4 regions of the Massilia scottii genome follow, and region 1 is predicted to be linked to each of the others. Evidence: predicted binding sites of a transcription regulator. Region 1 holds the regulator's gene; each other region holds the start of a gene.
The links. Region 1 encodes sigma-54, which starts transcription at its own class of promoters, with help from an activator protein. Its sites were predicted from a motif close to TGGCANGNAANCTGCTTT; they were not measured.
Positions count from the first base shown of each region.

Region 1 (7,116 bases):
CGCGCGCGCATCCGCCACGCCCAGAACCAGGCGGACCTGATCGGCAATGTCAACGTGGTGCGGCCCGAATCGCCCACCAACCGCGCCATGCAGCTCAAGACCGAAGCGCTGACTGTATTTATCGACGAAGACCGCATGACGTCCGACCAGCCGGTCCAGGTCACGCTGGGCACCGCCACCATCACCGGGACCGGCATGGAGGCGAACAACGCGACGCGCGAGCTCAAATTCGCCAGCCGCGGGCAGATCGTGTATCCACCGAAAGCGGCGCGCGCAGCGCCACCCATCACAGGTAAACCACAATGAAAAAATTCTTAGCCTTTGCCCTGTTAGGCCTGGCGGCGGCAACCGCGTCCGCCGAAAAGGCCGATGCCGCCAAAAAGGCGGTGATCGATTACGGGTCACTTGAAACCAACGAAGTAACCCAGGTGACGATATTCACGGGGGACGTGGTCGTCACCAAGGGCACCCTGGTCCTCAAGTCCGACCGCGCCGTCGTCAAGCACTCGCCGGAAGGCGACATGTTTGTGACGCTGACCGCCAGCCCCGGCAAGGTTGCCACATTCCGTCAGAAACGCGACGGTGGCCCCGACCTGTGGGTCGAAGGGCAGGCCCAGCGCATCGAATACGATGAACGCAACGACATGATGAAGCTTTTCTCGGGCGCCAAGATCCGCCAGCTGGAAGGCCAGAAGCCGACCAACGAAATCGAGAGCGAATTCATTTCCTACGACAGCCGCAAGGAAGTTTTCCTGGCGCGTAACGACGCCAGCGGCACCAACAAGCCGGGCCAGGGCCGCGGCACCATGATCATCGCGCCGCGCAAGCCGCGCGCCGCACCGGGCACGCCGCCGGGAGCACCCGCACCGGCACCAGTGCCGGCGCCGGCCACCACGCCTGCCGCGGGAACCCAATGATGGAACCGAAGAATTGCGGAAGCACGCTCATCGTGCGCGGGCTGCAGAAAAGCTACGGCAAGCGCCTGGTCGTGCGCGACGTGTCGCTGCAGGTCGATTGCGGCGAGGTGGTCGGCCTGCTCGGCCCCAACGGCGCCGGCAAGACCACCTCGTTCTACATGATCGTCGGCCTGGTGCCGTCGGACGCGGGCACGATCGATATCAGCGGAGTCGATATTTCGAGCCTGCCGATCCACCGCCGCGCCGCGCTCGGCCTGTCGTACCTGCCGCAGGAAGCGTCGGTGTTCCGCAAGCTGACGGTGGAAGAAAACATCCGCGCCGTGCTGGAACTGCAAAAGGTGGACGGCAAGTCGCTGACCAAAGCCCAGATCAACGAACGCCTGGACACCCTGCTGGCCGACCTGCAAATTGAAAAACTGCGCGAGAACCAGGCCATGTCGCTGTCGGGCGGCGAGCGGCGCCGGGTCGAGATCGCGCGCGCGCTGGCGACCAACCCGCGTTTCGTGCTGCTCGACGAACCGTTCGCCGGGGTCGATCCGATTGCCGTCATCGAGATCCAGCGCATCGTGCGCTTCCTCAAGCAGCGCGGCATCGGGGTCCTGATCACCGACCACAACGTGCGCGAAACGCTCGGCATTTGCGATCGCGCCTACATCATCAACCAGGGTGCGGTGCTCGCCTCCGGTCGACCCGACGACATCATCGCCGATGAATCCGTGCGCCGGGTCTACCTGGGCGAACACTTCCGGATGTAGGCATGAAACAGTCCCTTCAACTACGCACCTCACAGCACCTCGCCCTCACGCCCCAGCTGCAGCAGTCGATCCGGCTGCTGCAGTTGTCGACCCTGGAACTGCACCAGGAACTGGAACAGCTGTTAAGCGACAACCCGCTGCTCGAACGGCTCGACGATCCGCTCGATCATTCGGTGCGCCTGCTGGGCGATGGCGCCATCAGCAGCACCTCGACGCCGACCGAAGCGGCGCCCGAGCCGGGTGCGCAGGATGCGCCGGCGCCGGCCGAAGGCGAGGGCTTCGAAGGCGGCGAGGCGGACAGCCCGGCCAGCAGCGACAACGATGGCGAATGGGGCGACCTCGGTCGCGCCAAGACATCCGACGATGAGGATTCGCGCCCGCAGCTGGAAGCCTCGGCCACCACCTTGCGCGAGCACCTGATGGAGCAGATGCGCGTGACCGTGCTGGAGGCGCGCGACCGCGCGCTGGTCGAACTGATCGTCGACGCCATCGACGACAACGGCTACCTGACCGAAACGCTGGAAGAAATCCACGAGCGCATGCCACCCGAGCTGGATATCGAAATTGAAGAACTGCGCACGGCGCTGGCGCTGCTGCAAAGTTTCGATCCGGTTGGCGTGGGCGCGCGCAACGCGTCCGAGTGCCTGGCGCTGCAGATCCGGCGCATGCCTTGTGTGGCGCTGGTGACGCGGCGCATGGCGCTGACCATCGTCGAGAACCACCTGACCTGGTTCGCGCAGCGTGAATTCAACAAGCTGAAAAAGGCGCTCGACTGCGACGATGAAGACTTGCGCGAGGCGCAGACCGTGATCCGCCAGTGCAATCCGCATCCGGGCGCGGAGTTCGCGTCGGACGTATCGGACTACGTGGTGCCGGACGTGATCGTGCGCAAGGCGAAAAACGGCTGGTCGGTGATGCTCAATAACGATGTCATGCCGCGCCTGCGCGTGAACAGCATGTACGCCGCGCTGCTCAAGCAGGGCAAGGGCGAAGGGCAGATGGGCGCGCAGCTGCAGGAAGCGAAGTGGCTGATCAAGAACATGCGCCAGCGTTTCGATACCATCTTGCGGGTGGCCGAAGCGATCGTCGAACGCCAGCGCAATTTCTTCTCGCACGGTGCGGTGGCGATGCGCCCGCTCGTGCTGCGTGAAATCGCCGACACGCTCGGCCTGCACGAAAGTACGATCTCGCGCGTGACCACGCAAAAGTACATGATGACGCCGCACGGCATGTTCGAGCTCAAATATTTTTTCGGCAGCCACGTGGCCACCGAAGCGGGCGGCGAAGCGTCATCGACGGCGATCCGCGCGCTGATCGTGCAGCTCACCAGCGCCGAAGATCCCAAGAGCCCTCTGTCGGACAGCAAGATCGCCGACATGCTGGGCGAGCAGGGCATGGTGATCGCGCGCCGCACGGTCGCCAAGTACCGCGAAGCGCTCAAGATTCCGCCGGTCGCCCTGCGCAAGTGCCTCTAGCCTGCTCAGAGCTGCGCGGCGCCTAGAAAAATTCCGGGTGCTCGCGCAGCAGCAGCTGCTCGTACTGGTTCACCGCCTTGAACGTTCCCAGGCCGGGTGCCATGCGCCGGCCCGCATCCCAGCTGCGCCAGGCGCGCGCCATGTCGTAGCTCAGGAACAGCGCATCACCCATATCCTTGTAGGCCCCGGCCAGCGCTGGATTGGCGCGCAACACGCTGGCGTACAGCGGTAGCGCGCCGCGCACGTCGCCCAGCTTGGCGCGCCAATTTGCTTCAAACAGCGCCAGCATGTGCTGCTTGTGTGTGGTGAGCTTGCGCAGTTCCTGCAGCTTGGCGAGCGCCGCCTCCATCTCCGCCTTCCCCTTGGGCCGTATCGCCGCCGCGAACGCGCGCACTTGCGGGTCGGCGTTGAGCAGCACCTTCTGCTCCGGAGTCGGCATTTTCATCTGTTCGCCGCTGACAAAGGCCAATTCGGACATGCCGAGCATGGCGTCGAATGCACGCTTGTCGGCGAACGCTTGCGCGATCTCGGTCTCGAAGGCTTGCCTGGTTGCCGCCGTTGGCGGGGCCGCATTCGCCTGCGCCTTGTCGAGCAGCTGATCGAGTTCGTCGGCCGCTGCCGTGCGTGGCTTGTACGGCTTGAGGTCGTAGCTGGCGGGGGCGCTTTGCCTGAGCGCGCTGACCGTGTAAGTGCGCGTCTGGCTGTGGCCGACCTGCTTGTGGTGCATCACAAAGCCGGCCGGCACGCGCTTCTCGCTGGCCAGGCGCGCCAGCACCAGCGGATGGCCGCCGAAACGGTAGCGCATCATGCGCTCGAACTTGGCCGCGTCGCCGGCGCCGATGCTGGTGCCGCCGGCCGGGATGCGCGCCAGCGGATGGCCGTCGACCGCCAGCACGGTGGCGCCGGCTTCGGTCGAGTCGGACAGCTTGCGCGCCGCCGACGCGACCGACAGCTCATGTTCGTCGAAGACCGGGTCGAACGCCGGCACGTCGACCTTGGCCACGCTCAGCGCCCGGTTCAGCACCGACCGGTTCTTCAGTTCCTGGACGCGAAAGCCCGCTTCGTCGAACAGCGAGTAATCGACATAGCGCCGAGTGGCCAGGTCGATCTGGTAGCGGCGCCGGGACGCCAGGTCGTAGATCGTCGATTCGCTCGCGCTGCTCACCGACAGATAGTGTTCGCCCAGGACCACCTTGTACTGCTCGATCTTGTCCGGCGGCGGGTTGTTGCCGTGCGACGCCACCGCGTATTTGGTGGCTACGCTCAGGTCGAAACTGAGGGCGGCAAAGGCCGGCGCGGCGTTGCACAGGGCGCCGGCCAGGGCCAGGCGCAGCAGGGAGGTAAAGGCGGATCGCTTGAACATATCGGTCGTCGGGAAGGGGCGGGGAAGCGATTGTAGGTGAAGACCGTTGTCTTATATATATCAGTCTACACACCTGCTACTTTCCGATCCTGCCGGTATTACGAGGATATACCGCAGAGAATATACCGGCTATTTCCCCTTGATTCCTGGCGTCTTTGTGCTTACCTTGTGCTATGCCAAATAACTGATACACTTGGTTCTACACGAGAGAAAGTTGCTCGGGTACAAAAATGAAGGAGTTGAATACCATTAAACCCATTAATCGATTGGCAATTTTGCGGACGTACAGGATCACCTCGTCCGTGCTGTAATAACGCTGTTCCTCTGCGCTGCCATGCGTACGAACGATAGTAACAAGAAGTGCCATTATCATTAGGAGTGTGTGTATGAATCTCACAATCAGTGGACATCATCTTGAAGTAACGCCAGCCATCCGTGAATACGTACAGAGCAAGCTTGAGCGCGTAAGGCGCCATTTCGATCAAGTGATCGATATTGCTGTCATCCTCACCGTCGACAATCTGACGGAAAAAGAAAAGCGTCAAAAGGCCGAGATCAATCTGCGCCTGTCGGGCAAAACCGTGTATGTGGAAAGCCTGTCGCACGATCTTTACGCCGCCATCGATACCCTGATCGACAAACTGGATCGTCAGGTCATGAAGTACAAGAGCAAGGTCCAGGACCATAATCACCAGGCCATCAAGCACATGCCTGAAGAGATGCCTGAAGAAGAGACGCCGTCGGCCGCATAAGCAGGCCCCGTCCCTTTCGCCAAAGGGCGCCCGCGTGGCGCCCTTTTTGCATCCATGCGCGATAAAATAGCGCTCTTTTCCTCTTCTACCAGCCAGCCATGAGCGAATTCGTCCAGACCCGCGTTGCCAACCGTACCGGCATGATTATCCTCGACCGCCCCAAGGCCCTCAATTCGCTGTCGCTGGCGATGGTGCGCGACCTGACCGAGGAATTGAGCGCATGGCGTAGCGATCCCGCCATCGATGCCGTGGTCATTGGCAGCAGCAGCGAGAAAGCGCTGTGCGCGGGCGGCGATATCCGTTTTTTCCACGATTGCGGGCATGCCACGCCCATGGGCGGCAGCGCGCTTCTGGAAGATTTTTTCACCGAAGAATACGCGCTCAATCACCTGATTCATTTTTACCCCAAGCCGTATATCGCGCTGATGGATGGCGTGGTGATGGGCGGCGGCATGGGCATTGCCCAGGGCGGTCCCGAATGCCGCATCCGCATCGTCACCGAAAAAACCAGGATGGCCATGCCCGAGGTGAATATCGGCCTGTTTCCGGATGTGGGCGGCAGTTATTTTCTGTCGCGCGCGCCGGGGCAGCTGGGGCATTACCTGGGCTTGACCGGCCTGACCATCGGCGCGGCCGATGCCCTGTATGTCGGGCTGGCCGATCTGTTCGTGCCGCAGGCGCACATGGGCGCGCTCAGCGAACTGATCGAGGCCACACCGGGCGCGCAGCTGCGCGCGGCCATCGAGGCGTTTGCGGCGCCCTTTTCCGCTGATGCGGGCGCCTCGATCCTGGCCGCGCAGCGCGATGGCATCGACCGCCATTTCGGCGTCGCTTCGGTGGCGGCCATCATGGCCTCGCTCGAAGGCGACGACGGCGAGTTCGCGCAAAAGGCGCTGGCCGCGATGCGCCAGCGCTCCCCGCTGATGATGTGCGTGACGCGCGAACTGCTGCTGCGCGGCGCGTCGCTGGGCGTGGCCGATTGCCTGCGCATGGAACGCACCGTGGTGCGCCACAATTTCGAGCACGGCGAAGTGCTCGAAGGCGTGCGCGCGCTCGTCATCGACAAGGACAATGCGCCCAAGTGGAATCCGGCCAGCCTCGATCAGGTCGACGCGCAGATGGTCGAGCGCTTCTTCGCGCCGGTGTGGCCGGCCACGGCGCATCCGCTGCGCCATCTGGATTGATGTAAGGCGCGCCGCCGGGTTGGTGCTTGACCTTGTGTGACAAATGTCGCATACTTGCCCCATTAGTCACAATGTGGAGCATCGTCATGTCAGCCATTCCCTCGGTTTCAGAACTCAGCCTGCTCAAAGTCCTCTGGAAAGACCAGCCCCTGAGTGCGCGCGAACTGCACGAGCGCGCCGTCGCGGAACTGGACTGGTCGTTTTCCTCGACCCGCAAGACGCTCGAACGCATGCTCGACAAGCAGATGGTGTCGCAGCACGCGCAGCACGGGGTGCAGGTCTACCGCGCCCAGCTCGACAAGGTGACGACCCTGGCCGCCTTTGCGCGCGACTTCGGGCGCCGCGTGATGGAAATCGATGCGCCGCTGCCCGTCAATATGTTCACCGGCAGTAAACTGGTCGACCAGCAGGAACTCGCCGAACTCGAACAGATGCTGCAAGACTGGCCCGACGCGAAGGACTGAGCATGTTTGACGCGATCGCCTTTCCCTTCCTTAAAGCGAGCATCACCTGCGGCATTGCGGCCGCCATCATCCTGGCGCTGCTCTCGCTCGCGACGCGCGTGTGGCCGGTGCTGGCCGGGCACCGCTCGGTGTGGCTCTGGTCGCAGGCGGCCATTGCATGCGCCTTCGCGCTGGCGCTGCTGCCGCACAGCGCCAGCTACAGCGTG
Region 1 covers NZ_JAVCWM010000009.1:156,711-163,826, reverse strand. Annotated here, with positions in the region: gene lptC (LPS export ABC transporter periplasmic protein LptC) at 1-306, shown strand, start outside; gene lptA (lipopolysaccharide transport periplasmic protein LptA) at 303-917, shown strand; gene lptB (LPS export ABC transporter ATP-binding protein) at 917-1,672, shown strand; gene RBA41_RS14925 (RNA polymerase factor sigma-54) at 1,675-3,147, shown strand; gene RBA41_RS14920 (hypothetical protein) at 3,170-4,510, opposite strand; gene hpf (ribosome hibernation-promoting factor, HPF/YfiA family) at 4,897-5,262, shown strand; gene RBA41_RS14910 (enoyl-CoA hydratase/isomerase family protein) at 5,361-6,446, shown strand; gene RBA41_RS14905 (BlaI/MecI/CopY family transcriptional regulator) at 6,533-6,910, shown strand; gene RBA41_RS14900 (M23/M56 family metallopeptidase) at 6,913-7,116, shown strand, end outside.

Region 2 (7,116 bases), on a different contig from region 1:
CCTGTTAAGCGAGGCGGACCGCGAACGGATTGCGTACCACGAGAGCGGCCACGCCATCCTGGGCCTGGTCGTGCCCGGCGCGGACCCGGTGCACCGGGTGACGATCGTGCCGCGCGGGCAAGCCCTGGGGGTGACCTACCAGCGTCCGCAGACGGACCGCTACAACTATCCCGAGGCTTATCTGCGGGCACGCATCGTGGGCATGCTGGGCGGGCGCGTGGCCGAAGAGATTGTGTACGGCACCCGCACCACCGGCGCCGAAAACGATATCGAGCAGGCGACGACGCTGGCGCGCAACATGGTCACGCGCTGGGGCATGAGCGATGAACTCGGCATGGTGCAGCTGGCGCCGCGCCCGAACCCCTTCCTGGGCGGCGCCGCCGGCTTCGCCGGCGAGAAGCCGTTCAGCGACGAAACGGCGCGCCGTATCGACCTCGCGGTACTGCGCATCATCGACGATTGCCACGCCGACGCGCTGCGCCTGCTGCGCCAGCACCGGCCCCAGCTCGACGCGCTGGTGCGCGCGCTGCTGGAAAAAGAAACGCTGGACGAGCACGATATTCTGGCGATCACCGGCCTGCCGCCGGCGCCAGCGCTGGAGGCAAGGCCACTGCCGGCGGCAACCGGCCCGCCGGCCTGAGAGCCTTCCACCCACGGGTGTCACCTCGCAGCAGCCCCGCCCCGCCCACCCCGTCCCGTCAAGCCGCCTGCGGCCTTGACTGGCGGTGGTACAGGAACTCCAGCACGCGCGTGCGGTACTCGATATACAGCGCGTCATGCGCCAGCGCCACCCGCTCGCGCGGGCGCGCCAGCCGCACCTGCACGATGTCGCCGATGGTCGCCGCCGGCCCGTTGGTCATCATCACGATGCGGTCCGACAGCAGCACCGCCTCGTCCACGTCGTGGGTCACCATCACCACGGTCGATCCGGTCTGGGCCACGATGCGCAGCAATTCATCCTGCAGGTGCGCGCGCGTGAGGGCGTCGAGGGCGCCGAAGGGCTCGTCCATCAGCAGCACCTTCGGTTCCATCGACAACGCGCGCGCAATGCCCACGCGCTGCTTCATGCCGCCCGATATCTCGTTGGGGCGCTTGAGCGCCGCCGCGCTCAGGCCCACCAGCGCCAGCGCCGCACTGGTGCGATCGCGCAGTTGGCTGACCGATTCCTTGTTCGAGAACACGCGCTCGACCGCCAGGTACACATTCTCGAAGCAGCTCAGCCACGGCAGCAGCGAGTGGTTCTGGAATACCACCGCGCGCTCGGGCGACGGTCCGGCAATCTCGCGGCCGGCGCAGATCAGGGTGCCGTCGGTCGCCCTGGTCAATCCCGCCAGCAGGTTGAGCAGGGTCGACTTGCCGCAACCCGAGTGGCCGATCAGGGTGACGAATTCGCCCTGCGCCACCGTCAGGCTGACATTGTTCAGTGCGTGAAAGCGCCCCTTGCGGGTCTCGAACACCATTTCGGCGTGCTGCACTTCAATGAATTTCCTGTTCATGTCAGTTCCCCCGCTTCTTCGTAGGTAAATGCCTTGGCCAGGGCCACCAGGGCAAGTTCGAGCGCCAGCCCGACCACGCCGATGACGACGATGGCGATCAGGATGTGCGGCACGTTCAGGTTGTTCCACTCATCCCACACCCAGAAGCCGATGCCGACCCCGCCCGTCAGCATTTCAGCGGCGACGATCACCAGCCACGCGGTGCCGATGGCCAGGCGCACGCCGGTCAGCATGTAGGGCAAGACCGACGGCAGCAAGATCTTGGTGAAGATTTTCCATTCCGACAGTTGCAGCACGCGCGCGACGTTCATGTAGTCCTGCGGCACGCGCTGCACGCCAGCGGCGGTGTTGACGATCATCGGCCAGATCGAGCAGATGAAGATCGACCAGATCGCCGCCGGGTCGGCGGACTTGAACACCAGCAAGCCAATCGGCAGCCAGGCCAGCGGCGAGACAGGTTTGAGCAGGCTGATGATGGGATTGAACATGCCCGCCAGAAAACGGAAGCGCCCGATCATGAAGCCGAGCGGAATGCCGACCGCGGCCGCCAGCCCGAAGCCGAGCGCCACGCGCTTGAGCGAGGCCAGGATATTCCAGCCGATGCCCTGATCATTGGGGCCATTGCGGTAGAAAGGATTGGCGAACATGCGCACCGCTTCGGCGAAGGTCACGGCGGGCGAGGGAAAGCTGGTGTTGTTGACCGATAAAATCTGCCACAGCAGCACCAGCAAGCCCAGTCCCATCAGCGGCGGCAGCAGCGCCAAAACCACGCCGCGCAGGCGCGACTTGCCATCGCTCAGCATCACGCCCTGGCTGGCGAGGCGCTCGCTGCGCGCGCGTTTTTCAGGCACCGGCGCGGCCTGCGGCACAGCGCTCGGGGTAGTCGACATCGATTCCAGCACGGCACTCATCATGGGCTCCCGGTTCAGGCTTTGATCTTGAAGGATTCGGCGTAGGCCTTGGGATTCTTGCCATCCCAAACCGTTCCGTCGAGCATTTTCACCGTGCGCAACGGCGACTTGGGCACGCTCACCTTGGCCATCGCGGCCGCCTCGGTGTAGAGTCCGATCTGGCTGACGCTGGTGGCGGTGGCCAGGTAATCCGGTTCGGTCTTGAGCAAGCCCCAGCGCTTGTGCTGGGTCAGGAACCACATGCCGTCCGACAGGTAGGGATAGTTGACCGAGCCGTCGTTGTAGAACTTCATGTAGTTCGGATCGTCCCAGGTCTTGCCCAGGCCGTTCTGGTAGCGCCCCAGGATGCGCTGGTTGATGACATCGACCGAGGTGTTCACGTACGACTTGTCGGCGATGGTGGCGGCCATTTTGGTCTTGTTGACGAGGCCGGCGTCGATCCACTTGCTCGCTTCCAGTACGGCGGCAATCAGGGCGCGTGCGCTGTTCGGGTATTTTTTGGCCCATTCGAGCGTGGTGCCCAGGGTTTTTTCCGGGTGGTCTTTCCAGATATCCTGGGTGGTGGCGGCGGTGATGCCGACGCCGTCGACGATGGCGCGGTGGTTCCACGGCTCGCCCACGCAAAAGCCATCCATGTTGCCGACCCGCATATTGGCCACCATCTGCGGGGGCGGCACGGTGATGACCTTGGCGTCCTTGAGCGGGTTGATGCCGTAGGTGGCCAGCCAGTAGTACAGCCACATTGCGTGGGTGCCGGTCGGAAAGGTCTGGGCGAAGGAGTATTCGCGCTTGTCAGTCTGCATCAGTTTGGCGAGGGAGGCGCCGTCCACGCCGCCCTTGTCGGCCACTTTTTTGGAGAGGGTGATGGCCTGGCCGTTGTGGTTCAGGTTCATCAGGACCGCCATGTCCTTTTTGGCGCCGCCCACGCCCATCTGGACGCCGTACAGCAGGCCGTAGAGCACATGCGCGGCATCGAGTTCGCCGTTGACCAGCTTGTCGCGCACGCTGGCCCAGGACGATTCCTTGCTCAGGACGATCTTGATGCCGTATTTCTTGTCGAAGCCGAGTACCGAGGCCATCACCACCGAGGCGCAGTCGGTCAGGGGAATGAAGCCGATCTTGATGTCTTCTTTTTCGGGCTTGTCGGAGCCGGCGGCGAAGACACCGCCGCTGGCCAGGCCGGTGAGCGAGACGGCGGCGCCGGCCTTGAGCAGGGTGCGGCGGGTCAGGATGGTGCGGTCGGTCGTCATGGTTCCCTCGTTTGGCAAGCCAGGCGCAGGCGTGCGCCGTTACCAAGGCATCAGCAAACGGCGTGCCAGCGGGCAATGAGAGTGAGGGAGGAAGAACTTAGCGGCGCAAAGCGCCGCGATGGACGGTTTTCGGCACCGTTATTGTGCGGCGCACCAAAAGCGCCCGTCAATCGCGGGATCTGTCGGGTCAGCGTTGGACGGTCACGCCCTTCCAGAATGCCACATGCCCGGCAATCTGCCTGGCCGCATCGAACGGCGCGCGGTAGGTCCACACCGCATCGCGGTTGCTTTCGCCATCGACCAGCAAGCTGAAATAGTTCGCCGTGCCCTTCCACGGGCACTTCGTCTCAGTCGCGCTCGGCTGCAGATATTCCTGCCTGACCGCCGACATCGGGAAATACACATTGTTTTCGACGATCTGCACCTGATCCTGCGGCGCGTCGGCGATCACGGCGCCGTTCCAGCTTGCTGTAGGCATCTCAATGCTCCTGTGACGTGGATTCGGCTGCGATCTGGCGCAGCGCCTGTTCGAACACTTCCGGCGGCTGCCCGCCCGAAATCAAGTGCCGGTCGTTGATGATGATGGCCGGCACCGAACTGATGCCCTGCTGCTGATAAAACCGCTCGCGCTCGCGCACGTCGCCGGCATACGCGCCGCTGGCAAGCACCTCGGCCGCCTGCGCGGCGTCCAGGCCCACTTCGCCCGCCACCCGCGCCAGCACGGCATGGTCGCCCGGACTCTCGCCCTTGGTGAAGTAGGTCTCGAACAGCGCCATTTTCAGTTCGCGCTGGCGCCCCTGCAGCTCGGCCCAGTGCAGCAGGCGGTGCGCGTCGAAGGTGTTGTAGATGCGGCTGCGCGCATCCATGTCGAAGCGAAAGCCCAGATCGGCGCCGCGGGCGCGGATCATGTCGCGTGTCTGCGCGCCCTGCTCCGGCGTGGCGCCGTATTTTTCAGTGAGATGTTCGCCGATGTCCTGGCCTTCGGCAACCATGTTCGGATTGAGCTCGAAGGGCTGGAAGTGCAGTTCGGCGCTCGCCACGCCGTCCAGGCGGCCCAGCGCCTGTTCCAGCGACTTGAGGCCAATCACGCACCAGGGGCAGGAGATATCGGATACAAAATCAATTTTCAGCTTGGTCACCAGGCGCTCCTGTCGGTCGGGCGTTCCATTCTAGCGCCAAGCGGCAGATCGCACCCGCACACCCTATTTTTTGGCGCCGGCCGATTTGCTGCCGATCTTGCTTTCCTTGCCGGCCATCAAGTTGGCGATGTTCTGGTTGTGGCGGTACAGCAGCAGCGAACTCATCGCCACCACGGCGAAAAACAGTTCATCGATGCCGAACGCCAGCCCGTAGTAAATTGGCGCGGCAACGGAAGCCGCCAGTGCCGCCAGCGAGGAGTAGCGCGAGGCGAAGGCGACCACCAGCCAGGTCGCCAGCACCGCCAGGCCCAGCCACACATTGATGCCGATCAGCACGCCCGCCGCGGTCGCCACGCCCTTGCCGCCCACAAAGCGGAAGAACACCGGCCACAGGTGTCCCAGGAACACGGCAATGGCCACCAGCGCGATGCCGGCCGTGCCCACGCCATACTCGCCCGACAGGCGCACCGCCAGCCAGACCGCGAACCAGCCCTTGGCGGCGTCGCCGATCAGGGTGGCGATGGCCGCGCCCTTGTTACCGCTGCGCAGCACGTTGGTCGCGCCCGGGTTCTTGGAACCATAGGTGCGCGGGTCCGACAGGCCGAACACGCGGCTCATCACCACGGCGAACGAAATCGAGCCGATCAGATAGGCGACGATGGTGAAAATTGCTGTATTCATTGTTGTCTCTCTCGTTGGGAAGAGGCGCCACGCGCCGGGCGTGAATATACACCATAGTCGCAGCCGGATCACCCCTGCCCACCCCTGCTCACCCTCCTGCCGGGGCCGTTCGGGACGCTCTTTCATCAACGGCGCAACATCTACCCCATCAGACCTTGGCCCGCAGCAGCCCGGGGATGCACAACGCAAAACGGCCCTTTCGGGCCGCTTTGCGTTACCAGGGGCTCACTGGCCCCCGCCTTGTTACATTGCGCTGTCGCGCTCCTGCTTGACCAGCGTCGTATTGACGCCATCGGAGAGGCTGAATTCGAACGCGCCACCGGCCGGCAACGGGCCCAGGGACAAGACCGCGCTGCCGCTTTGCAGATCCTGCGCCAGGGTCGAGCGCTTGGCATCGGTGACCAAGGTCACCGTCAGGTAAGGATAGCGGGAATGATCCCAGTTCAGTTGCACCTTGCCGGCCTGCTCGCGCACCTGCACCACGGCCCTCCCGCCTTGGACGCTGCCTTCGGGGATCAAGCGGGCGGTCGACTGCATCAGGCTCGCCGTGCCCTTGACCACCGAGATACTGACGATCTGCCCCGGGTTAGGAATCGACAGGCTGAAGTTCTGCGACTTCATTTCCTCGGCATGGTCGACCACCAGCGTGGAGAACGGATAGTCGAGCGCGCCTTTGGCGGTCACGATCCGCAAGGTGTACTCGCCCTTGTCCTGCACCCGGGCGCGGCCGATGTACGATTTCAGGGGCGACAGCGTTGCCTTGTCGCCGCTGATCTGGCCGCTGACCAGGATCAGATCCTGTGGTGCATTGTCAGCCGTCGCCTTCATGAGCGTGTCCGCCGGGGTCAGGAACGCTTGCATCAGACCGGTGTTGTAGTCCGAAAAGGTGCTGCCGCCGCAATAACTCATGATGTCATGCGTATTCGGGTTGCGCGGATCGAAGAAGGCAGCCCTGCTGAACAGATAGCCCCAGGTGTAGTGGCTGCCCGTGCCCAGCTGCGCGTTCGGGTAGGGATACTTCGGGTCCGGCGAGCCGGCGCCGCCGCAAGCGGCGTGGTTCAGACGGTAGTTGTGACCCAGTTCATGGACCACGATACCGCGCAAGCCATCTTCGTTCATCGATGGAATATCTGCGGCAACGCCACTGGTGCCCGGCACATAGGCCAGGCCGGCCAGGCCGTAGGTCGCTTTCGGAATGAAGCCGAAGTAATGCTGGCGATCGTTGGCATTTTCCAGGCGGTGCAAGTCGGCGATTTCGCCCAGGATTTTACCGAACGCATCGCGCCACTCGGTTTCATTAACGGGCAAGCGCGTCACGCGCGACGACACATACGGGGCGCGGCCCAACTGGTTCACGCCCGACACCGGAATGCGATCCTGAACGAAGTCGCGCAGATTGCCGACGACACGGCCGACCGAACCGCCGATCTGGACCGGAATCGTGACCAGCTCCATCGGCACACCACCGCCGACACGCGGATTGATGGTCTTGCTCTGGCCATTCGCCAGGACCACGCTCAGGCGCAGGCCAGGGCGGACCAGGTCGGACGGCACCACCGCGATGTAGGAGGTGTTCGCATCGGGCACGACCGGCACGCTGGCAGGAAGTGCACCGGCCGGCTTGTTCAGGGGGATTTCA
Region 2 covers NZ_JAVCWM010000038.1:22,286-29,401, reverse strand. Annotated here, with positions in the region: gene ftsH (ATP-dependent zinc metalloprotease FtsH) at 1-640, shown strand, start outside; gene RBA41_RS30960 (ABC transporter ATP-binding protein) at 699-1,496, opposite strand; gene ntrB (nitrate ABC transporter permease) at 1,493-2,299, opposite strand; gene RBA41_RS30950 (CmpA/NrtA family ABC transporter substrate-binding protein) at 2,422-3,657, opposite strand; gene RBA41_RS30945 (DUF427 domain-containing protein) at 3,845-4,135, opposite strand; gene RBA41_RS30940 (DsbA family oxidoreductase) at 4,137-4,799, opposite strand; gene plsY (glycerol-3-phosphate 1-O-acyltransferase PlsY) at 4,860-5,477, opposite strand; gene RBA41_RS30930 (M66 family metalloprotease) at 5,721-7,116, opposite strand, start outside.
Region 2: the regulator sigma-54 is predicted to act here: its motif matches at 3,708-3,725, upstream of RBA41_RS30950 (CmpA/NrtA family ABC transporter substrate-binding protein).

Region 3 (7,116 bases), on a different contig from region 1:
AGGCCGGGCGTGCCCGCCGCCGCCGCGCCCGTGCCGGAGCCGATCCGCACTTCGCGGAACATGGCCGGATCGAAGTAATCGCGCCCGATGCCGAAGGTGTTCATGGCGGTGCCGTCCGGCTTGGGCGCGGCGTCGGGCAGGGCGATGCCGTCGATGTCCAGGCTGACCCGGTTGCCTTCGACGCCGCGGATATTGAAGCCGGTGTTCCCCGCCCCATCCCACACGCTGCCGCTGCCGCTGAACGCCGCCGGCACGCCGACCAGCGGCTCGTAGCGCGCGATGGCGCTCATGTCGCCCGCGTTACGGCGCGCCAGTTCCTCGGCGCTGATGACGACCACGCTGCCTTGCAGCGCGTCGGGCGTCTTCTCGCGCGCTTGCGTGACGACGATGCCGGACAACTGCTGCGGTGCGCGCAGGCTTTGCGCTTGGGCCGCGCCGGTGCCGATCACGGCCAGCAGCGTGGCATTGAGGGTGGTGCCGAGAACACGGCGCAGTGGTGCGGAAGCAGGCCGGCGCGCAGAAGCGCGTGCCGGCGTCGGGGTCGGAGTGGTCATGGTAGTCCAGGTCGGAGAGTATCAGGCTGGCTCTCGGACCTGGCGGCGCGGATGCGTCGGGAAGGAACACTTGCTGGCGGGTGTCAAATGATAACAAGAATCATTATCATTTGCAATGCATCCCGCTCAGTGGCTGTTTGACGACGATTTACTTGCGATTCCAGACATCCATCATGTCCTGGCTGCCCTGCAGGCGGATGCCGTTATCGGACAGGATGCTTTCGGTGGCGTCGATCATGTCCTTGCGCCGCACCACGATGGTTTCGCCGCCGCGCTGGTCGAAGTGCAGCACGATCAGCTCATCCTTCGAGTCGCGCAGCAACTGCACCATGTGGGCCAGGCTGCGCACGGGGACCTTGTTGACCGAGTAGATCACCGAGCCGAAACGGTTGGAGTAGCCGGCCACCGATTTATGCGGGAAGAAGGGCGAGCTGACCACGACCAGTTCCTGGCGCTCCGGCGTCGGCGGCTCGCCGCGGCGCGTCACCAGCGGGTTGGCCATGTAGCTGGCCGCCGCCATGTTGGTAACGTTCGCGTTGAGGAAGGCCAGGAAGTCGGTGCTGGCGCGCGAGAACACGATCGGCCCGTAGATGAAGTACGACGGGTAGCCGTTGTTCAGGTCCGGAATGAGCAGCTTGCGTCCGCTCACGGCCGGCACCTTGACGTTCATGCTCTTGCCGGCGCGGACAATCGTCAGCGGCACCGCGCCATCTTTGGTCGCCTGCTGCACGCGGTACTGGTAGCGCACGCGCAGGTTGGTGCCCAGCTTGACCATGCCCTGGTTGTCGATCGGCGAATCGCCGATATGGGTGATCACGTCCCATTCCTTGAGCGGATAGGCGGCGTCGTTCTGGGTGGGACGCTGCACCACGGCGCCGGAGACGTCCTTGCCGAGCTTGAGGAATTCGCGCAGGACCGGGTTTTCGAGCGTCTGCACTTCGTCCGTGAGGGATGGCTTGCCGTCGTACTTGCCGTCGGCGACGTCGCGCAGGAACAGGTCCACTTCTTCGTTGGGGATGATGTAGCCGATGTTCTGCGTGTTGGCGGCGCCGCCGAAGGCCAGGCCTACCATCTTGTCGTTGGCAATCGCCGGGCCGCCGCTGTTGCCCGGGTTGATCGCGGCATCGATCTGGATGCGCAGGCCGGTGGTGCCCATGCTGTAGTTGGCGAATTCGATGCGCGAGACGATCCCCTTGGTGATCGACAGCGAGGTGCCGCCGGTCGGGTAGCCGTAGGCGAATACCTGGTCGCGCACGTCCGGCAGCACGCTGGCGCGCGACACTGGCGCGTGGGTGTCGAAGAACGACTCGTCGTCGAGCTTGAGGATGGCCAGGTCGATTCCGCGCGCGACCGCCACCACCGTGGCCGACACCTTGCCGCCGGCCTGGCTGGCCTGCACCTGGACCTGGCTGGCGTAGCCGACCACGTGGGCGTTGGTAAGAATGCGCTTGCCTTCGATGACCACGCCGGAGCCGGTCACCTCTACCGGCGAGGTCTTGGTCCATGGCTTGTACGGGTCGGGACGGCGCAGCGTGGCAAACACCTTGACGACCGAGTTTTCGAGATTGGCGGGAATGGCGGCCACCGGCGCGGCCGGCGACGCGCTGCTGGTGGCGTCTTGTGCGGCGTGGGCCAGCAGGCTTGCCGCGGCAAGAGCGGCGGCAACGGCGATACGCGATATGTTCATTGGATAATTTCTTGTTGGAGGAAGGAGCGACGAGCGTTAATCATACACGCGCATGGCGTGCCGCTCCAGCGTCCCGCCTGTGCCGGACAGGCAGACAAAAAAACGGCCCCTTGCGGAGCCGTCATCACCTGTCAAGGCTTTACGAACTTGAGCGTCATGCGGTCGCTCTCGCCGATCGCCAGGTACTTCTCGCGGTCGACATCCTTATTGGCCAGCACCGGCGGCAGGGCCCACACGCCCTTGTTGTGGTCAGCCGTGTCCTTGGGGTTGGCGTTCACTTCCGATTTGCCGGCGAGCTTGAAGCCGGCGCTTTCGGCCATCTTGATCACGTACGCTTCCTGCACGTAGCCGGTATCGGCTTTCGGCTCCTTGCCGGCCGGGGCACGGTGTTCCACCACGCCGAACACGCCGCCCGATTTCAGGCTGTCGTGGACCTTCTTGAACACTTCCTTGACCTTGTCGTCGCCATTGCCCATCCAGTTGTGGAGGTTGCGGAAGGTGACCACCAGATCGGCGCTGCCCGGCTTGGCGAAGTCGTACGCGGTCGGTACTTCGAATACGCCGCGCTGGACCTTGTCGAACATGGCCGGTTTCGATTCAAGCTTCCTGGTCAGGTTGGCCGCGTACTTGCGCGCGCCTTCCTTGGCCGACGTCGGCGACTCGCCGGCGGCGATCAGCTTGCCCTTTTCGCGCAGGTAGGGCGCCAGGATTTCGGTGTACCAGCCGCCGCCCGGCGACAGTTCGACCACCGTCATGGTCGGCTTGATGCCGAAGAAGGTCAGCGTTTCGTATGGATGGCGGGCGCCGTCGCGCGCGACGTTGGCGGGCGTGCGCTCGGTATTGGCAATGGCTGCTTTGAGTGCGTCATCGGCATGGGCTGCGCCGGTCATGCCAGCGGCCATCATCGTGGCCAGGATCAGTTGTTTCATGTGTTTTCGTCTCCGGTATTGGTATGTACTACAGGGATAAGCTGCGGCGGGCGATGTGATATCGCCGACAAGCGCGATGATCGAGTATGCACGCTTGAAGGTCAAGCCGAATCTCATATGTACATACTGTCCGCCACAGCGTGCGGACACTGCTTCGGACAGTGCGGACACCGTCCGCCGGACACTCCAGGATTCCCGAATCAAGGACTTAGCCAGTGGCACAATCTTTGCGTATTCTTTTGGCCATTTTGCTGGTAAGGTTCTTTCTGATTTTCGTTCAGGCCCGTATTCGGCATGGTTCAGGTGAGCTGCAAAACAAAGCGCGTTCGCGCAGTCCGGCGGGCCGCTACCTTCGTGGTCAGTGTTAGGAGATACTATGGAACGACGTGCTTTTCTCAATATCAGCGGCCTGGCATTGGGCACGATGCTGGTGCCGGTTTTCGGCAACGCCATCGCCGCTGAAGAATTACTCAATCCCCTCGCGGCAAAGTTCAAGAAGACCCTGGCCGACGTGGCCCTTAACGCCGCCACCGGCGCCGGTGCCAGCTACTGCGACGTGCGTATCGGCCGCTACCTGAACCAGTTCATCACCACGCGCGACCTGAACGTCGAAAGCGTGACCAATACCGAATCGGCCGGCGTGGGCGTGCGTGTGCTGTGCAACGGCGCCTACGGCTTTGCCGCCACCTCCGACATGTCGCCCGATGCGGTGGCCGGCGCCGCGCGCCAGGCGGTCGCCATCGCCAAGGCCAACGCCAAGCTGCAATCCGAACCGGTGCGCCTGGCGCCCGTGAAGGGCGTGGGCGAAGTGGCCTGGGCCACCCCGGTCAAGAAGGACTGGCGCACGGTTCCCATCAAGGAAAAAGTCGAGCTGCTGATCGCCGCCAACAAGGCCGGCATGGACGGCGGTGCGAGCTTCATGCAGTCGCTGATGTTCCAGGTGAACCAGCAAAAGTATTTCGCCTCGACCGATGGCTCCTACATCGACCAGGACGTGCACCGCATGTGGATGCCGGTGTTCGCCACCGCCGTCGACAAGGCCACCAACAAATTCCGCTCGCGCCAGGGCTTGTCCACGCCGGTCGGCATGGGTTACGAATACCTCGAGGCGCGCGCCGAGGACAAGATCAAGGCCGCCGGCGGCGTGTGCACCCTGTACAAGAATTCGTACGACCTGATCGAAGATGCGCGCGCCTGCGGGCGCCAGGCCAAGGAAAAGCTGACCGCCAAGTCGGTCGCGCCGGGCAAATACGACCTGGTGCTCTCGCCCGAGCACCTGTATCTGACGATCCACGAGTCGGTAGGCCACCCGACCGAACTCGATCGCGTGCTGGGCTACGAGGCCAATTACGCCGGTACCAGCTTCGCCACCCTCGACAAGTGGGAAACGAAGAAATTCAAGTACGGCTCCGAGCGCGTCAACATCGTGGCCGACAAGGTCGCGCCAGGCTCGCTGGGCGCGGTCGGCTATGACGATGAAGGCGTGCCGGGCAAACGCTGGGACATCATCAAGGACGGCATCCTGGTCAACTACCAGGCCACCCGCGACCAGGCCCACATCATCGGCGAGAAGGAGTCGCACGGCTGCTCGTACGCCGACAGCTGGAGCAGCGTGCAGTTCCAGCGCATGCCCAACATTTCGCTGCAGCCGGGTAAAGCCAAGCTCACGCCCGACCAGATGGTCAAGGATGTCAAGAAGGGCATCTACATCGTCGGCGCGGGCTCGTTCTCGATCGACCAGCAGCGCTACAACTTCCAGTTCGGCGGCCAGCTGTTCTACGAAATCAACAACGGCAAGATCGGCGCACCGCTCGAAGACGTGGCCTACCAGTCGAACACCCAGGAATTCTGGAACGCCTGCAGCGCCATCTGCGACGAGAGCGACTGGCGCATGGGCGGCTCCTTCTTCGACGGCAAAGGCCAGCCAAGCCAGGTCAGCACGGTGTCGCACGGCTCGAGCACGGCCCGCTTTAACGGCATCAACGTCATCAACACCGCACGCAAGATCGGCTAAGCCAGGGAACCGCATATGAAAGTTCTGACTCAAGAAGAAAGCAAGCGTATCGTCGAGCGCGTCATGTCGCTGACCAAGGCGGATGAATGCACCGTCCGCGTTTCCGGCGGGCGCACCGGTAACATCCGCTATGCGCGCAACAACGTCTCGACCGCGGGGCTGGTGGACGACGCCTCGCTGGTGGTGCAGGTCGCGTACGGCAAACGCCAGGGCACCGCCAGCATCAATGAATTCGACGATAAGTCGCTCGAAAAAGTCGTGCGCCGTGCCGAGGACCTGGCGCGCCTGGCGCCGGAAAACCCGGAGTTCATGCCGGCCGTCTCGAAGCAGGCGTACAAGGCGTCGGAGACGTTCAGCCGCGCCACCGCCGCCATCGATCCCGAATTCCGCGCCCAGGCCGCGGCCTACAGCATCGAGGCAAGCCGCAAGAACAAGCTGGTATGCGCCGGCTTCTTCACCGACAGCCACTCGTTCCAGACCATCGCCAATTCGAACGGCGTGTTCGGACACCAGGAAGAGACCAACATCGACTTCACCTGCACCGTGCGTACCGAAGACGGGCGCGGATCGGGCTGGGTCAAGCGTTCCGCCACCGACGTGGCGCGCTTCGATGCGCGCGAAGCATCCGACGTGGCGATCGAAAAAGCCCTGCGTTCGGTCGACGCCAAGGCGCTCGAGCCGGGCCGTTACACGGTCATCCTGGAGCCGGCCGCAACGTCGGACCTGATCGGCTTCATGCTCGGTGGTTTCGACGCGCGCCAGGCCGACGAGGGCCGCAGCTTTTTGTCGAAGAAGGGCGGCGGCACGCGCCTGGGCGACAAGCTGTTCGATGCGCAGGTTAATATCTGGTCGGACCCGTGGGACAAGGATGTGCCGGTCATGCCCTGGGATGCGGGCAACATGCTGGCGCGCGAGCGCATGAACCTGATCAAGGATGGCAAGGTATCGGCGCTCGATTATTCGCTGTTCTGGGCGAACAAGAAAGGCGTGCGCGCCATTGGCGCGCCCGGGAATATGATCATGGGCGGGACCAGCAAATCGACCGCGGAACTGATCGCCAGTACCAGGAAGGGCGTGCTGGTCACGCGCACCTGGTACATCCGCGAGGTGGACCCGCAGTCGGTGCTGCTGACCGGTTTGACGCGCGACGGCACGTTCTACATCGAGAACGGCAAGATCAAGTATCCGATCAAGAACTTCCGCTTCAACGAAAGCCCGGTGACGATGTTGAACAATATCGAGGCGATCGGCAAACCGCAGGTGATCGCGGGCGACGAGGTGCCGTATTCGATGCTGATTCCGCCGATGAAGGTCAGGGATTTTAACTTTACGTCCTTGTCGGACGCAGTGTAATTGTGGCTTTCGCGCGGGCGCTGGTCCTGCGCGGAGGCATGCAGCAAGCAGGAGTAAACAGTGGAACGACGTACCTTCCTCAGAATCAGCAGCGGCGCCGCCGGCGCGATCATGGTGCCCATCTTCGGCAACGCCATCGCGGCCGAAGAATTAATGAACCCGGTCGCGATCGCGTTCAAAAAGTCGCTGGCCGACGCTGCGATGAACGCCGCCACCAAGGCCGGCGCGAGCTACTGCGATGTACGCATCGGCCGCTACCTGAACCAGTTCATCACCACGCGCGACCTGAGCGTGGAAAACATCGTCAATACCGAATCGTCCGGCGTGGGCGTGCGCGTGATCGCCAACGGCGCCTACGGCTTCGCTTCGACCAACGACATGTCGGTAGATAGCATCGCCGCCGCCGCGCGCCAGGCGGTCGCCATCGCGCGTGCCAACAGCAAGCTGCAAAGCGAGCCGCTGCGCATGGCGCCGGTCAAGGGCGTGGGCGAAGTGGCATGGGCCACACCGTTTACGCGAGACTGGCGCACGGTGCCCATCAAGGACAAGGCCGATATGCTGATCGCGGCCAACAAGGCG
Region 3 covers NZ_JAVCWM010000010.1:220,641-227,756, forward strand. Annotated here, with positions in the region: gene RBA41_RS16465 (TonB-dependent receptor domain-containing protein) at 1-554, opposite strand, end outside; gene RBA41_RS16470 (S1C family serine protease) at 703-2,241, opposite strand; gene RBA41_RS16475 (class I SAM-dependent methyltransferase) at 2,373-3,170, opposite strand; gene RBA41_RS16480 (TldD/PmbA family protein) at 3,547-5,184, shown strand; gene RBA41_RS16485 (TldD/PmbA family protein) at 5,200-6,537, shown strand; gene RBA41_RS16490 (TldD/PmbA family protein) at 6,598-7,116, shown strand, end outside.
Region 3: the regulator sigma-54 is predicted to act here: its motif matches at 3,387-3,404, upstream of RBA41_RS16480 (TldD/PmbA family protein).

Region 4 (7,116 bases), on a different contig from region 1:
ATGATGGGCGCGGCCACGTGCATCACGGCGCTGGTGTCGTCGGTGCCGGCGTCGCGCGTGCTGCGCGCGCCGTATTCGCCGCGCAGGGTGAGGTAGACATCGTTCCAGAGCGAGTAATCCTTGCCCACATCCTTCCCGCTCGAATCGAAGGTGACGCGCCCGTGCTGGTCGGTGATGTAGACGCGGTAGTTCAGGCTGCGCTTGTTCAGGCCATCGATCTCGACATCCACATGGCGCCTGGCGAAGCTCTGGATGCGTACGAGCATCTGCGAGTCGCCGACCTTGCCGGCCTTGACATCGTCGGCCACCACTTCGGCCAGCAGGTGGGCGGTATCGACCAGGGTGTCTTCGAGGGTGGAGCGCACGCCCGGCTTGACCTGGGCCACGAACACATTGAGCAGGAACCACGCCGCCAGCCCGACGATCAGAAAGTAGCCGAGCAGGATGCGCAGGCCGATCCTCATGCGCCCGCCAGGCTGTAGCCCATCCCGCGGTGGGTCTGGATCGGGTCGTCGCCGGGGTCGACCTGGCGCAGCTTGGCGCGCAGCGACTTGATGTGGGCGTCGACGGTGCGCTCGAGCGTGTCGGGCGCGTCGGCCCAGACCCGGTCCATCAGCTGCGCGCGCGAGAGCACGTGCCCGGGATGCTCGCACAGGGCCTGGAGCAGCAGGTATTCGTAGCGGGTCAGGTCGAGCACCTGGCCGCGGTACAGGATGCGCGCCTGGGCCGCGCGGATGTCGAAACGCCCGGCCGGCGCGGCGGCGGGCGGCGCCAGGCGGCGCAGCACCACGCGGATGCGCGCCACCAGTTCGCGCGGCGAAAACGGCTTGGTGACGTAGTCGTCGGCGCCGATTTCGAGCCCGACGATGCGGTCGATCTCGTCGCTGCGCGCGGTCAGGAAAATCACCGGGGCGTTGCAGAACTGGCGCAGCTGGCGGCACACCTCGAAGCCATTCATGTCGGGCAGGCCGACGTCGAGGACCACCAGCGCCGGCACGGCGGCCGGGTCGGCGCCGCGCATCGCGTCGAGCGCCTGCGCACCCAGGGTCACATGCCGCGGCACGAAGCCGTCCGTGCGCAGGGCATAGGCGATGCTGTCGGCAATGGCCAGTTCATCTTCCACAATCAGGATCGTTACAGGCATGCGCTTCCGTTCATCGTGGTCATGGCGACAGTATCCGGGGCCGGCGCAGGCCAGTCAACCGGCGGCCCGGGGCCGCGCCCTGCCCGCGCGCCGCACTTGTCGGAAAATTTTACAGAAGCTCACGACATTTCTTAACGGAAAATCCTAAGCCGATGATACCTAACGTTAATTTCCAAGTGGCATGTTTTTTGCTTAACAACTATGTCATCTTAATCAAACCACAAGAAAGAATATCGTGTCCGCTAAATCATTCTTCGCGTTCGCCCTCGTTGCCTCGGCCTGGATCTCCAGCGCCCACGCGACCATTCTGACCACTACTTCGCGCGGCGTGATCAGCAGCGTTGCCCAGAACAACCTGGACGAATTCGGCCCGGGCGACCTGGTCGGCAAGCGCTACCAGATGACGCTGACGTTCGACGACACTGGCTCCACCCGCGACCAATACCTGAACCAGTATGACGGCATGTATGGCTTGAATCTGTTCAGCGCCAGCATCACCGTCGACGGCGTAACGCGCAACTACCGGCGTACCGGGCATTTCCAGCAGCAGACCGCCAACGGCGCCTCGACCGCGAGTGCGTGGGGATCCGACCAGGCGTTCGCCGGCGTGAACTGGACCACGCAGGACCAAAGCATGTACGCCTACCACGGCATCGAATCGGTGGATCACTTGTTCGCCGGCGCCAACGCCAGCCTGACCACGCCCTTCTCGACCACCGTGCGCCCCGACCTGTACGACTACGCGATGAAGCAGTCGCAGTTCGGCTACAACGACGTGCTCACGGGCCGCTCCACGGTGTTCTACGGCGATATTCAGGAGTTTTCGATGAGTACGGTGGCGGCGGTGCCGGAACCGGTCAGCCTCGGCTTGCTGGGACTGGGCGCGCTGGCGATGCTCGGTGCGCGCCGCCGCACACGCCGGCCGGCCTGACCGGGATCAACGCGGTGCGCCCGGGCCGATGGTGCGCTCGAGCAGCTTGAACAGGGCGCCATAGAATTTCTCGCGGTTGTCTTCGTGGTAAATGCCATGGCCCTCTTTTTCCAGGATCATCCACTCGACTTCCTTGTTCGCCTCCTTGAGCGCCTTGTGCATCTTGCGGCCGTGCGCGATCGGCACGCGCCGGTCCCATTCGCCGTGGGCCAGCAGCACCGGCGCCGTGATGCGCGCCGCGTTCCTGAGCGGCGAGACCTGGTCGAACACCTGTTTGTCACGCCCTGCCCCGCCCACCAGGATGTTGGTGTTCAAGCGTCCGGTCGCCCTGGCATTGGTATCGGAGTCGTCCTTGAGCATGTACGCAATATCGCTGACGCCGGCAAAGCTGGCGCCGCAGCGGTATAACTCGGGCGTCTTGGCCAAGCCCCACATGGCGGCATAGCCCCCATAGCTGTAATGTTGAGGCGATCCGGCAAGGCGGCATCGACGCTTTTCTGCATGGCCGCCCTGGCCGGATCGAACCATTCGACAACAGATTTCATGCCGGCGCTGGCGACCAGGCGGAACTGTCCGTCGGTCTCGGTGTCGGGCACGTAGATGTCCTGGGTCGGATGCGCGGCGAGCAGCTCGCCGACGCTGCGCGTCTACAGGCTGTAGCGGAAGCAGGCGTACGTGTCGCGATCCTGGCGCGACCTCACCACCAGCGACTTTTGGTCGCGCGACAGACTTTGCGGCCACCAGTGCTCTTCGTTATAGCCGCTGACTGCGGGGGCGAGCGCACGGCCGCTATTTACTCAATGATCGGAATGGCCAAACTCAACGGGATTGACGCGGAAGCCTGATTACGTCATGTTACCTGATTAGTGCGCAACTGCATCCTCTGGATTCAACGTTAATTCAGCACGTTGCTGCGGCGATTTTTCGTTCCAGACTCTCCAGCCTTCGGCTTGGGTCTTACTCACGCTTTCCTTGTGTTTCTCGAATATCTCGACACTAGCAGGCGTCATGGCGACAAAACGCGTGACTGAATTCCAGGACGGGAAATCTGTGCTGTTCACGCTGTAGTCCGAAGAGCCATTGACGCGTATAGGGCGCAGCTGGAATCCATTCCCATAGATGAAGCGCTCGAGCACGTAATAGCGCTTTCCGGCTTCGACATTGATTTCCATAAAGTGCGCCTTGATGCCAATCTGTGCTGCCATCAGCAGATGGCGCCCTGGCGTGAAGTTAAGCGCGACTTTGGTGTGCGAGCCGGTCGTGGCAAGGTGGGTACGGGTATCGCCGTTCACCTCGAACAAGCCAACGGGGACTATACCCTGGATCGAGTTGATCGGCTCAAGGAACACGACTTGCGCCTTGTCCGTTGGTGGTGGAGGCAGGCTTTGGATAGCCAACTCGGTGAACTGCGGCGCAGGCGGTGGCGAGCTTGCGCAGCCGCTCAGAAGCACGAGCGAAATGGAGATGACTGCCAGAGTAAGTCGTTTCATGTAAATCCAATGAGAAAGTTTAGATGGAAATTATCCATATTGCGACCAAGATACACGCTCAACGATTCGAGGAGTGGGTTGCGTGGACCGATTGAATCCGCAGGCGAAACCATACCCTCGACTTCTGCCTCACCCGCCTTAGCGTACTATTTTTTACGTTTTGCCGCTTTACCGCTACGAGGACGGCACGATCCAGGAGGCAGCCTGCTGGGCGCATGCGCGGCGCAAATTCTACGATTTGTATGAAGCCTGCCCCTCTGCACTGAGCGAAGCCTTGCGCCGCATTGGTGAGTTGAAGTACGAGGTCGTGCCGCTCAAGGCACACACCAGGCATGCGGCCCGTAAAACGCATCAGGGCCGGGTCCGTTCGCTAAAAGCGAACTCGCCCGGCCCTGACTCGCCCGCGCATATTAATGCGCTGGCGGCAACACTGCAATGATTATTGCAGTTTGATTTCGACGTCGACGCCAGCTGGCAGATCCAGCTTCATCAGCGCGTCAACGGTCTTGTCCGTTGGGTCCACGATGTCCATCAGACGCTGGTGCGTACGGATTTCGAACTGGTCGCGCGAGGTTTTGTTGACGTGCGGCGAACGCAGGACGTCAAAACGCTGGATGCGGGTTGGCAGTGGGACTGGGCCTTTGACAACAGCGCCGGTACGCTTGGCGGTGTCGACGATTTCCAGTGCGGACTGGTCGATCAGCTTGTAGTCGAACGCTTTGAGGCGAATGCGGATTTTCTGGTTTGGTGCGGACATGGTAATTCCCTTAAAAAGAACGAACCGGCATGGAGCCGGCAATATGAATTTTTTGCTTGGGCACATCAGGCAAGAAAGCAAGTATACCTGCTTTCCTGCCCCTTACTACGAATTACTTACCAGCGACTTCGCTGAGAATCTTCGCAACAACACCTGCACCAACGGTACGGCCACCTTCGCGGATCGCGAAACGCAGGCCTTCTTCCATCGCGATCGGGTTGATCAGCTTGACGGTGATCGACACGTTATCGCCTGGCATAACCATTTCTTTGTCCGCTGGCAACTCGATCGAACCAGTCACGTCCGTGGTACGGAAGTAGAACTGTGGACGATAGTTGTTGAAGAACGGGGTGTGACGGCCGCCTTCGTCTTTCGACAGGACGTAGATCTCACCGGTGAAGTGATTGTGCGGCTTGATCGAGTTCGGCTTGGCCAGAACCTGACCACGCTGTACGTCTTCACGCTTGGTGCCGCGCAGCAGCAGACCGACGTTGTCGCCGGCTTGACCCTGGTCCAGCAGCTTGCGGAACATTTCCACGCCGGTGCAAGTGGTCTTGACGGTGTCGGAAATGCCGACGATTTCGATTTCTTCGCCGACTTTAACAATACCGCGCTCGATACGGCCGGTCACAACGGTACCGCGACCCGAAATCGAGAACACGTCTTCCACTGGCATCAGGAAAGCACCGTCGATAGCGCGCTCTGGCGTTGGGATGTAGGTGTCCAGCGCTTCGGCCAGAGCCATGATCGCCACTTCGCCCATCTCGCCGGTGTTGCCTTCGAGGGCCATACGTGCCGAACCCTTGATGATCGGCAGGTCGTCGCCTGGGAACTCGTATTTCGACAAGAGCTCACGCACTTCCATTTCAACCAGTTCCAGCAGTTCTGCGTCGTCGACCAGGTCGCACTTGTTCAGGAACACGATGATGTATGGAACGCCAACCTGGCGTGCCAGCAGGATGTGCTCGCGGGTCTGTGGCATTGGGCCGTCAGCTGCGGAGCAAACCAGGATCGCGCCGTCCATCTGTGCTGCGCCGGTGATCATGTTCTTGATGTAATCGGCGTGGCCTGGGCAGTCAACGTGAGCGTAGTGGCGGTTAGCCGTTTCGTACTCGACGTGTGCGGTGTTGATGGTAATGCCGCGCGCTTTTTCTTCTGGTGCCGCATCGATCTGGTCGTATGCTTTTGCTTCGCCGCCGAATTTCTTCGACAGAACGGTAGCGATCGCTGCCGTCAGGGTGGTCTTGCCGTGGTCGACGTGACCGATGGTGCCCACGTTGACGTGCGGCTTGGTCCGTTCGAATTTACCTTTTGCCATTTTGAATTTCCTTTAAAGACTATTTTTACAATTTTTTTTCGATGATCAGGGCCGCACTTATGGCGCGGCCCTGACTGAATTACTTGGCCTTGGCCGTTACGATTGCATCGGTAACGTGCTTAGGCGCTTCCGAGTAGTGCTTGAATTCCATCGTGTAGGTAGCACGGCCTTGCGTTGCGGAACGCAGCGAGGTCGAGTAACCGAACATTTCGGACAGTGGCACTTCGGCTTTGATGATCTTGCCGCCGCCGCCTGGGATCTCGTCCATGCCCTGCACCATACCGCGGCGGGACGACAGATCGCCCATCACGGTACCGGCGTAGTCTTCCGGCGTTTCCACTTCCACGGCCATCATTGGCTCGAGGATGACTGGCGATGCTTTACGGCAGCCATCTTTGAATGCCATCGAAGCGGCCATCTGGAACGCGTTTTCGTTCGAGTCCACATCGTGGTACGAACCGAAGAACAGCGTGACCTTGACGTCGACCACTGGATAACCGGCCATCACGCCAGCGTTCAGCGTGCCGCGCACACCCTTTTCAACTGCAGGGATGTATTCGCGTGGAACGGTGCCGCCCTTGATGGCGTCGACGAATTCAAAGCCTTTGCCGGCTTCTTGCGGCTCGATCTTCAGGACAACGTGACCGTACTGACCACGACCGCCCGACTGCTTGACGAACTTGCCTTCGGATTCTTCGCACACCTTGCGGATCGTTTCGCGGTAAGCCACTTGTGGCTTGCCGACGGTCGCTTCGACGCCGAATTCGCGCTTCATGCGGTCAACGATAATTTCCAGGTGCAACTCGCCCATACCACCGATGATGGTCTGGCCCGATTCTTCATCGGTTTTCACGCGGAACGAAGGATCTTCCTGTGCCAGGCGGTTCAGCGCCAGGCCCATTTTTTCCTGGTCAGCCTTGGTTTTCGGCTCGACTGCCTGCTGAATCACCGGCTCAGGGAAGACCATTTTTTCCAGCGTGATGATCGACGATGGATCGCACAGGGTTTCGCCCGTGGTCGCGTCTTTCAGGCCGACCGCGGCGGCGATATCGCCGGCGTGGACTTCCTTGATTTCTTCGCGCTGGTTAGCGTGCATCTGCAAAATACGGCCAAGACGTTCTTTCTTGTTCTTGATCGGATTGTAGACGGTGTCGCCCGACTTGATCATGCCCGAGTAGACGCGGAAGAAGATCAGCTGGCCCACGAACGGGTCGGTCATGATCTTGAATGCCAGCGCCGAGAATTTCTCGTCGTCTTCTGCTTTACGCGTGGTCGGCTGGTCATCTTCGTCCATGCCCTTGACTGGCGGGATGTCGATTGGCGATGGCAGGTATTCGATCACGCCGTCGAGCATGGCTTGCACGCCCTTGTTCTTGAACGCGGTGCCGCACATCATCGGGACGATTTCCGACGCGATGGTACGCTGGCGCAGAGCAGCCTTGATCTCGGCTTCCGACAGGTCGCCTTCTTCCAGGT
Region 4 covers NZ_JAVCWM010000010.1:257,583-264,698, reverse strand. Annotated here, with positions in the region: gene creC (two-component system sensor histidine kinase CreC) at 1-464, opposite strand, end outside; gene creB (two-component system response regulator CreB) at 461-1,144, opposite strand; gene RBA41_RS16640 (PEP-CTERM sorting domain-containing protein) at 1,380-2,075, shown strand; gene RBA41_RS16635 (alpha/beta hydrolase family protein) at 2,082-2,603, opposite strand; gene RBA41_RS16630 (hypothetical protein) at 2,939-3,565, opposite strand; partial or broken gene RBA41_RS33480 (IS66 family transposase) at 3,741-3,872, shown strand; gene rpsJ (30S ribosomal protein S10) at 4,005-4,322, opposite strand; gene tuf (elongation factor Tu) at 4,435-5,640, opposite strand; gene fusA (elongation factor G) at 5,720-7,116, opposite strand, start outside.
Region 4: the regulator sigma-54 is predicted to act here: its motif matches at 1,322-1,339, upstream of RBA41_RS16640 (PEP-CTERM sorting domain-containing protein).